Regions from separate parts of the Paenibacillus sp. FSL R7-0048 genome, predicted to be linked through region 2. Evidence: riboswitches for the same ligand, from Rfam matches in the RefSeq annotation. Region 2 holds a riboswitch; each other region holds the start of a gene.
What was found. Region 2 has a riboswitch for cobalamin ahead of NSQ91_RS06890 (RCC1 domain-containing protein). Riboswitches for the same ligand answer to the same signal wherever they lie in the genome.
Positions count from the first base shown of each region.

Region 1: it holds a riboswitch for cobalamin, as region 2 does, so the genes downstream of both, NSQ91_RS02455 (anaerobic ribonucleoside triphosphate reductase) here and NSQ91_RS06890 (RCC1 domain-containing protein) in region 2, are expected to answer to the same signal.
Region 3: it holds a riboswitch for cobalamin, as region 2 does, so the genes downstream of both, NSQ91_RS03920 (S-layer homology domain-containing protein) here and NSQ91_RS06890 (RCC1 domain-containing protein) in region 2, are expected to answer to the same signal.

Region 1 covers NZ_JBBORF010000001.1:564,966-568,254, reverse strand. Annotated here, with positions in the region: gene NSQ91_RS02470 (hypothetical protein) at 98-265, opposite strand; tRNA gene NSQ91_RS02465 (tRNA-Thr) at 500-571, opposite strand; gene NSQ91_RS02460 (MTH1187 family thiamine-binding protein) at 665-973, opposite strand; cobalamin riboswitch at 1,352-1,586, shown strand; gene NSQ91_RS02455 (anaerobic ribonucleoside triphosphate reductase) at 1,829-3,289, shown strand, end outside.
Region 2 covers NZ_JBBORF010000001.1:1,582,050-1,585,338, reverse strand. Annotated here, with positions in the region: gene NSQ91_RS06890 (RCC1 domain-containing protein) at 251-2,062, opposite strand; cobalamin riboswitch at 2,473-2,664, opposite strand; gene sigK (RNA polymerase sporulation sigma factor SigK) at 3,092-3,289, opposite strand, start outside.
Region 3 covers NZ_JBBORF010000001.1:901,025-904,313, reverse strand. Annotated here, with positions in the region: gene NSQ91_RS03920 (S-layer homology domain-containing protein) at 1-2,146, opposite strand, end outside; cobalamin riboswitch at 2,310-2,510, opposite strand; gene NSQ91_RS03915 (cellulase family glycosylhydrolase) at 2,852-3,289, shown strand, end outside.

The sequences.
Region 1 (3,289 bases), 1.0 Mb from region 2:
TTTATTTTTATAGTAATTACCATCTAACCGATCTGCCCCCGCAAGAGAAAAGCAGCTTATGCTGCTCCTCCTCCACCATTCTTCATTCTGATTGCTGTCAGCTTGCGCCACACCTTCCATCTGCTCGACAGTGACCACTAGTCATACCGTTTTCATTAGCGATTTCGCGCCATGTCTTATCTTCCTTGATACGTTTCTCCAGAAGAACAGGGAACGGCATTGGCTGTCCATCATATTCGACTTCAGGAAAGATTAGGCCATTCATCAATAAATATCACTCTGGATACTTATTCACATGTTCTCCCCAATCTGCAGGAAGCGGTGCCCCGATGTATCGGAGATTCTATTCTAGGAACCCGAAAAGAAGTGGAGAAAATTGACGAGACACCCACTTTACTCGGATAAAGGGTAGAAGAATGGAAGAAGTCAGGGGGATTTAACGAAAAATGGCACGGTCCCGGAATCCCGGAAAACCGCGCCATTGCGCCATTCTTAGATATGCTGGTGAAGGGAATTGAACCCCCGGCCTACGCATTACGAGTGCGTTGCTCTACCCCTGAGCTACACCAGCTTAACGCTGTTTTTCTGCCAAACAAAAAATATTATACAACTTTCAGCCAGAAACGCAAGCCTATTTCTCCCTGTTTTCCGCCCTCCTAAACTGCTAATCCACCTGTAGCTTACGCTCCACAGACTCTAACTTTCCACGGCTAGTAGAGGGTTTATCGCGGCGGTCGTCTATTTTAAGTGAGGTAGAGACACGTTCTGCACCTGCGGCAAAAGGAGACTCATGCAAAGCCTCTACCGCGGCAAAAATGCGTTGCAGAGGCCCTTCGATGATCGTACCCATAGACGTAAGTTCATAAGTAATCCCTTCTACTGTCTTCAGCACCCGCTGCATATCCGCAACATAGCTGCTAAGACTGGTACTGCCTGTTCCAATTGGAATAACTGTAACTTCAGCAATAGGCATGAGAATACCTCCTCGAAATTTTATAGTAGCTGTCTCCTTCCATTGTAACAATTCCACCGCTCTGTCACAAACTAAGCAAGATTATCCTCCCTTATCTCTTCTATTTCTTCTGAATACTCCAAAATATGACTTTGGGCTAAGAGTATTTTCTCATGAGCAAATTCTAGGGTCATCTGCACTATATTTATGGACTCTTTGTGGCATCTTTTCGGACAATTTATGAATCATTTTGCATCTCCCTGTGGATCAATTGTGGATTACTTATGGACAGCCTGTGGATCATTTGTGGAGTACTTTTAAAGAACCCGCTCCCCGCGCGGGTTTTCTAAAAAACTGTTTACAAACACAACATCTTGGGTTATTTTTATCTAACGACAACAAAATATAGTGGAGACAGGCGCTTTGATCCTTAACCGGATTTAGAGCTTAATAGGGAAGCGCGGTGAGAATCCGCTGCGGTCCCGCCACTGTAACCGGATGGCCTTCTTAAGCTTCTGGGAAGCTTGAGAATCCACATCTCCCGGCAAATGCCACTGAGGGTTAGGAACACCCTTGGGAAGGCGCCGAGAGATCCCACGGAAGCCAGGAGACCTACCTGTTTCGACGACACCAACTATTGATGCCTGCGAGGAACAGGGATGGTGTCCGCATGCGGTCATCTACGTAGAGACCTCTGCAAATATCCGTGTGGATATTTACATAACGCATCGGGCATTTTCTGCCATCCTCGGGTAGGGGATGCTTTTTTTATGTAATCTGAACAAATATACGACTGCTTATAGCAGTCCAACTTCTTATGGATATATGGATTTGATGATAGATGTTTTTCTTTTATACTGAGAGGAGAGCTGTACAATGACGTTGTTGGAGAGACAATTTAATGGAGTAGAAAATGCACGGGAAGTTCTTTTAGAAGAGCTCATTGATTTAGGCCGGGATATTATCGACAGTCGGGATATGGACCTATTGCGCGAGAATGCCAATTTGAATGGAGAGAGTTTCTCCGGTAAAATGAGCAAGTTCGGCAGTGAATATTCAAAATGGTACGCCCGCAATTTTACGATGCCGCCACAGCTAGTGCAGGCTATTGATGACAATGTCGTCTATGTGCATGATCTGGATCAATACGCGATTGGAACGACGAACTGTATTTTTATCCCGTTTGATAAACTTCTCCGTGAAGGTTTCAATACCGGCAACGGCAGCGTTCGTCCTCCGAACTCAATAATGACAGCTATGTCTCTGGTAGCGATTATTTTCCAATCCCAGCAAAATGCTCAATATGGTGGTGTATCCGCCAATAAACTCGATTACGATCTGGCACCTTATGTAACCAAATCCTTCGCCAAGCTGTTCCGCAAGGGTCTGGATTATTTTGAAGAAGGACAAGCTGACGAATCTTTGGGCGAGATTACGATGAGCCGGACCGATCTGGCGGAGTCATATCCAAGAGCGTTCCGTTTTGCACTAAAGGAAACCGAAATCGAAACCCTGCAAGCGGCTGAAAGTATGGTACATAATCTGAATACCATGTCCAGCCGATCCGGTGGACAAATACCGTTTACCAGCATCAACTACGGTACTTGTACTTCACCAGAAGGTCAGCTTGTGATCAGTTCTCTGCTAACCGCAACTATGAACGGACTTGGCAGCGGAGAAACACCAGTGTTCCCGATTCAAATCTTCAAATGCAAGCAAGGAATCAATCAACAGCAAGGCGATCCTAACTATGAACTGTTCCTAAAAGCAGCTGAATGTTCTGCGCGCAGACTATATCCAAACTTCGCTAATCTGGACGCTCCGCTCAACTTGCAGTATTATGATTCAAGTGATCCTGATACGGAGTTCGCTACAATGGGCTGCCGAACCCGAGTGCTCGGTGACCGTTTTGGGCGTAATCATTGCTCTGGGAAGGGCAACCTTTCCTTTAATACACTAAATCTGGTTCGGCTAGGTCTGGCACACGGCACAGTAACAGGCAGACGTACCGTCGCAGACGAAGCTGGCTTCTATGAAGATCTAAATCATTATATGGATATTGCGCTGGAAGGACTTCTCCATCGCTTCCACATCCAAACCGCACAAAAAGCTAAAGCTTCCGATTTCATGATGCGAGAAGGCGTTTGGGAAGGCGGCGAACATCTTGCACCCGATGACACTGTAGGCGATCTGCTGAAGCATGGCAGTCTGTCTCTTGGCTTCATCGGTATGGCGGAATGTATGAAAGCTATGTACGGCAAACACCATGGCGAGGATATGGAAGTTCATGCCAAGGCGCTGGCTATCGTGCGTCATATGCGGGACTATTGCGATCGG
Region 2 (3,289 bases):
TATGATTTGCTACTTACATCCACCATAATATAGTTGGCATAAGGTTATTCTGGAGAGGTAGTCGGAATAAAATTTACATATCCTAAAAAAACACTACGCTCCAAAAACAGTGTTATTATTATAAATTGAGAGGACCATCGATTGAGTAACAAAGAATATTTAGTTCCCCACAAATCATTTTGATTACTCATCACGAAAAACATTCTATTTTTTCTTTTCAAACTAATTATTTTGAAACGCTATTATACAGCTACTTTATTTCCTTTGTAATTGCAGATAGTAAATTACCATTACTATCGTATACAAAGTCACGGCGGTAGCTGATATTCCCTTTATGAATGATAATAGCTGTTAACCTATTAGCGGAATCATAAATATATTCGTAATCCTGTCTAATAGAAGGTTGTAGAACTGTTACTGGAATATTTGAATAAGAAATTAATGAGTCATTCCCTAATTGACCCTCTGTATTATTCCCCCACGTAATAAATGAAGAGCTAGTAAGTGCTATACTATGCGAATTTCCAGCATCTATTTTTATTACATCATTCAGAAAACTCTTACCGCCTATCGCTTTTACTTGAGTAGGAGTAAGTTTTCCTAAAGTTGTGCCATCTCCAAGTTGGCCCATGCTATTCTCTCCCCAACTCCATACTGTTCCATCTGACTTTAGTGCTAATGAATAATTACTTCCACCGCTAATAGCAATTACATTATTTAATAAACCAACTCCGTTTGGGCCCTTGACTTGGACTGGATAGCGCCGTTCTACTGTAGTACCGTCTCCAAGCTGCCCTTTATCATTTTGCCCCCAGCCCCATACTGTTCCATCTTCTTTTAAAACCAAATTGAAATTGTCCCCAGCACTAATAGCTTTAACTCCTGTTAACAAAGAAGCATTACTGGAGCCCATTTGCACTTTACTAGGGAAACTCTCATCATTAAGAGATCCATTTGCTAACTGACCATGATTATTGCCTCCCCAAACATAAACAGTTCCAGTTGACGAAAGTGCTATAGAATGTATTTCACCAACATCAACAGCAATAATATCCATAAGATTCCCAACCCCGTTAACACCTTTAATTTGTTCCGGAGTTGTAATAAGTTCTAATCTATCGACTCCCACTTGCCCTCGTTGATTATCTCCCCATCCCCACACTGTTCTGTTAGATTTAACAGCGAGGGTATGGTAAAATCTACTACTGATATTATTTACATTTGATAATCCAGAAATTGGAGTTGGAGAGACAACAAAATCAGTCTGATCTCCAGCAGGTCCCAAACCCAAAAAACCATAATAATTGAATCCGAAAGCCGTCACTGTACCGTCAGTTTTCAAAGCATATGAACTAAAAGTTCCACCAGTAAATCCTTTATTCATCGACACCACATCGGTTCCAGCCAACTGAACTGGTTTATTGCTAGATGGAGTAATAAAGTCCCCCAACTGTCCCATTTCATTACTTCCCCATAACCATAGATTCCCATTTTTTTCTATAAAACCACTTTTATCTATACCAGCATATATTTCCCCATGTTCTAAAACACCCCGAGTTAAAGTAGAGGGTAAACTCTTTGCGCTTTCATTTAAAGACATGATTTTGGAGTTATTATTTTGAGATATAGATTCTATTAATAATTTTTTTTTAGCGCTCTCATTGCTAACAATTTGAAACTTCAGGAAGTAGCTATCATTTAATTTTTCTCCATTTATATCCTCAAGTGAGTAAGGAGGAATATGTAATGTATAATCATGACCATCTTTCAATTCAATTTGTGGACTAATTATCAGTTGATCCCTCTCAATTGATTTCTTTATATTTATCACCTTATTACTATCAAAATCTACTAATCTAATTAAATGAAAAAAATTCCCTTCTCTAATAATGTTTTTTAAATTCACCTTTAACGAGGAATCCTCCAATATGCTTATTATTTGTGTCTCAGGTGCAATTAACTCCTTTTGTTGATTTACACCATCCGCACTCACTAAAGATAACTGACTAATCGATATAACTAAAAGAAATAAGATAATTAATAACGAATAATATTTCTTCATATTTATTTTTCTCTCCCATTTAATAAATAGTTCCAGTTAATTAGTTGTTATCTACGATACTAGATAGGATGACTGGGATAATAAACTTCGGATCCAGCAAAATAACTAAACAGACAATACAAATGATCGTGTAAAACCAAACAGCTCATAAAAAAATCAACAAATTCTTAGATATTGAAAGATACTTTCATTTAATCAAACCGTAACTTTTTTTTATTTTTGTCCGAAATCTATACATCGACAACATGAAACTAACTAATAATTACTTCATTCCAAATGAACCTTTACCATTAATAATTTATTAACAACATTATTTCCAATGTAACAAGTACTTTATTAAAGTAATTCTATAAAAGAGTTTCACTATTGAATATAGACATAAAAAAACCTCCTTCCCATCCTCGTGGGATTCGTTGGATATATTTATGGCAGGCATTCTGGCTTCGCAGTTCATTAAAAAACCCACCATTAACATTAAGCAGTTAATGATGGAATTTTAATGTGCGTTCACAGTGGCGGGACCGCGTGGGAATTTCACCAACATTCCCCTTTTAAGCTAGATAGGATATTCCTATGCAATCACCATAAATATTAACAGGAATAATATACCATGAATTATTATGAAGTGCGACAGACAAAAACACCTAAGGAAGATTCGTATAATGGAATTACCACCACATCCATTGCGTGGGAGAATGAAACCATGAGTTACACACACCTTAACAAAACCGAACGCAGTCATTCACTTCGCTTGGGATGGACCAATCACAGATTGGCAAGTAACTAGACAAAAATCACTCCACCATTGATAGAGAGTGGAATAGGGGGAGTAGCAGTATGATGACACAGTAGAGATTGCGCAGACTACCTACACAACATCAAACCTCTCCTAATCAATGGGATGATCCATAGTGCAAAGGGAAAAATTCCCCATCATGTTAACGATAAAAAAACAACTTCTCCGTAGAAAAGTCGCTTTTCAAATCTCTACTGTCTATCGAATTCTATTTTTTCATAACTTAGAAGACCCTACCGCTTCGCCTTATAAAACTCATGATACAACTTCATGAGCGCCCTCTTCTCTATCCGCGAAACATAACTCCGCGAGATCCCCAACTCCTTGGCAATCTCCCGCTGTGTCCGCTCTTCTCCACCTGTATCCAATCCAAACCGCCCAACGACAACTTCTTTTTCCCGGTCATCCAGAATATCAAGGTTACGATAAAT
Region 3 (3,289 bases), 680 kb from region 2:
CGCTGTTACTTGGTAAATTGACACTAACCTTTGATTGATTTTCTTCTGAAATAGCTACTGTGATTTCTTTGTTGCTATCTCCAGCGCTGATCGGAACGATATAATCATTAGCGTCATTTGGGATTTCAACTTTCGGGTTCTCCCCAGAAGGTAACGGAAGTTCTTTCGGACCCTCTGGTTGCCCAGGCCCCGGTTCTTCTGGTTGTTCCAGTTGCACATCATTCATATCAAAGAGACGGTTGCTATGATTGATCAGACGATCATAGGACACAAGAGCATACGTACCTTGGTCCGTCGCCATATTGTCCACTTTGTCTGTGAGGATATGCTTAAATCCACCCTCAGGTGCAGCAAAGCTAAGTAATGCATCAATAAGCGAATTTCCACTTTTAACAAATCTAGCGTCAGTGTGCGGATCTACGCCTACACCAGTTAAGGCTACAATTACCTGCGAGATACTCTCGCTGCTAGTGCTTCCCCAGCTTGTAAATCCGCCTTGATTGTTTTGGTTATCGGACAGCCATTGGATGGCCCGATCCACGGCAGCTTTTACATCATCACGGGATGCATAATAAGGTGCAAGAGCTTGCATCGCCATCGCAGTCATATCGACATCGGCTTTGGTTACGCCTAATTCCCAGCCACCAGCTTCTGCTGTACCTTTTTTAACCTCTTTATCTAAAATGTACTGAACTAGTTTTTCTCTTGTGGTCTGTTCTGTAACTCCATCAACTACAGGAATCTCATAGTTATGGCTATCTAGCGCAATCAGAGCAAAAATCGGACCATTATTGCCTTGCTTTTGGATATATTGATAATCAGCGAGTGCTTTTCTCAGATCATATCCCGCAACATTTGTGATATCTTTTCCGATAGAGGTAAGTCCTAATATTGCTCTGGAATTCTCTGTGCTTTTATTGGCGTCGAGTTTTCCATCCTCTTTAATGATTGATGCTATTTTCGTTGCTACATTGTTGTAATAAAGATCGTAATAACCGTTAGGTACTGTATAGTTCGCCCGGGCCAGAGAAAGGATCGACCATTCTCCGCTGCCTGTTCCAAACGTTGGATTCTTTACAGTATTTAAAATATAAGCAAGGTTTTTATCTAACTGTTGTTTGACGGCAACTGAAGTTTCCAGTTTGTAAGTAACCTGATAAGTTACATTTGTTTTGTTTCCAGCTCCGTCAAGAGCCGTTACAGTAATTGCATTACTGCCTGAATTCAGAGTAGCTTTATACTCCCCATTTGCAGGTGATAAAGTAACTCCATTCAGCTTCACTTCTGGAGTAATGTCACTATATACATTGTCTGTGACAGCTACTTTGAAGCTTATTTCTTTATTGGATACTTCCTGTTTATCTTGTATGCCACTTACTGTAATAACAGGGGGTTCTATGTCTAATGCATTATTAAGACCGACAAGCGCATGATCTACACTTATTTGAGAGCTTGCCATGTTTTCGAGCACGGAATAGGCTTCATAAACTGCCGATTGCACTACTGGTCTGTCCAAAATAGTTTCTTTATTAGGGGCACTGTTAATCTCGGCGATTTCCGCAGTTAAAGCATCCTTATTGGCAAGTTGAACTGGGATTTCCCCCCAGCCGCCAAGATCAGAACCATAGCCATAAGTGGTGAACTGAGTTCGAATGATGTCACCGTCTTGAGGCTTATAATCGGTCATCCCAAACGGAGGAAACACATTATTTACTGCATACATCCAACCCGACATGGAGGTGTAGTCAAACTGACTTAACCACTCGGGGTCTGCTTTAGTGCTGACTGTATTCCCATCGGCTGAAATCATATCTAAAATATATTGTGGAATATTGACTTCGCTTCTGCCACTATCTTTAACTTCTGATAAATAAAAACCACTATCTATATTTCCTAAATATCTATAATTCCCATCACCTAGCGCACGTGTTATTAAAGATGCGCCATTATCGCCTTCATAAATCGGAACTTTAATAGGTTCCTTAATATACCCTTGGCCTAAGGTGAATTTCTCTACGGATACAGATACATACCCTTTAAGGGTAGAGCTTGCTCCATCTGCTTGAGCCGGGATTACACTTGTAGAGAATGTCGTAATAAATACAGCTACAATAAGTAACCACGCTAAAAACTTATTTTTCTTCATTTTTCCATAACCCTTCCCTTCATACCTATGATAAAAAACAGAATAAACTTTCTCATAACCACAAAAAAACCACTCAACATAAACGTCAAGAGGTTAAGATAGTGAACCACAGTAATAGCTGGCAAACACTATTCAAGCACCTCTCTATCGATCGTAGAGTTTGATGGTGTAACAGAAAAAGGCAGATATTCTGGCTCAAGTATCATCACCCTTGCTGCCTTCCCAGTTTCCCAGTGGCATTTTGCAAGGACTCCTCTTTCACAGCGGCGGGACCGCGCGGGATTCACACCCGCTTTCCATTTAACCAATCTATGATTGTACTTCCGCAACATTCATAGTTGGCACCTATTTCTAATTTTAAATTTTCATGCTTCATCATATCTAATATATATGCTTTTGTCATGTTATATTTCTTTTTTGTATAACGGGCAGCTAGAGATAATCCTATTGAATAACCAATTTCTACGAGTAGGGTTATTCAAATAATTTCTTTATCCAAGTGTGGGGTAAATTAATTTAAATCACTAATTCTTATATGAATTTACCACAAATTAGTAAGGTACTCGCTAAGTGTATTCTATGTTAGGGTATATTCAGAAAGCGTTTACAAAATAAAACTGGAGGTGTTTGTATTCATCTAACCACCGAGTACAGCGTCAAAGCCAGGTCCAAGCATCCTAAATTTATCTCACAAAGGAGAATTCAATGACTACGCGAATCCAGAAATCCTTCTTATCATTGACACTTGTCACCGCTCTTCTGCTCTCTCTGTTCTCATCCATGGCCGCAGCTGCAACTAAGGACGAGCAACAAGCTAAGGCAGCGCCAAAGAGTAAGATCCAATCCTATGTAGACGAAATGCAGCCCGGATGGAACCTTGGCAATACTTTAGATGCTACAGGTGAGGATGAAACCTCCTGGGGCAATCCACGTGTGACCCAAGATCTTATTAAAAAGATCGCCGCTCAAGGCTATAAAAGCATTCGGATTCCTGTGACCTGGGATACTCACATGGGTGCGGCACCAGACTATACCCTAGAAAAGGCCTACCTCGACCGTGTGGAAGAAGTTGTCGGCTGGGCACTGGACGCCAAGCTTTATGTCATGATTAATGTCCATCATGATTCCTGGCTATGGGTAAGC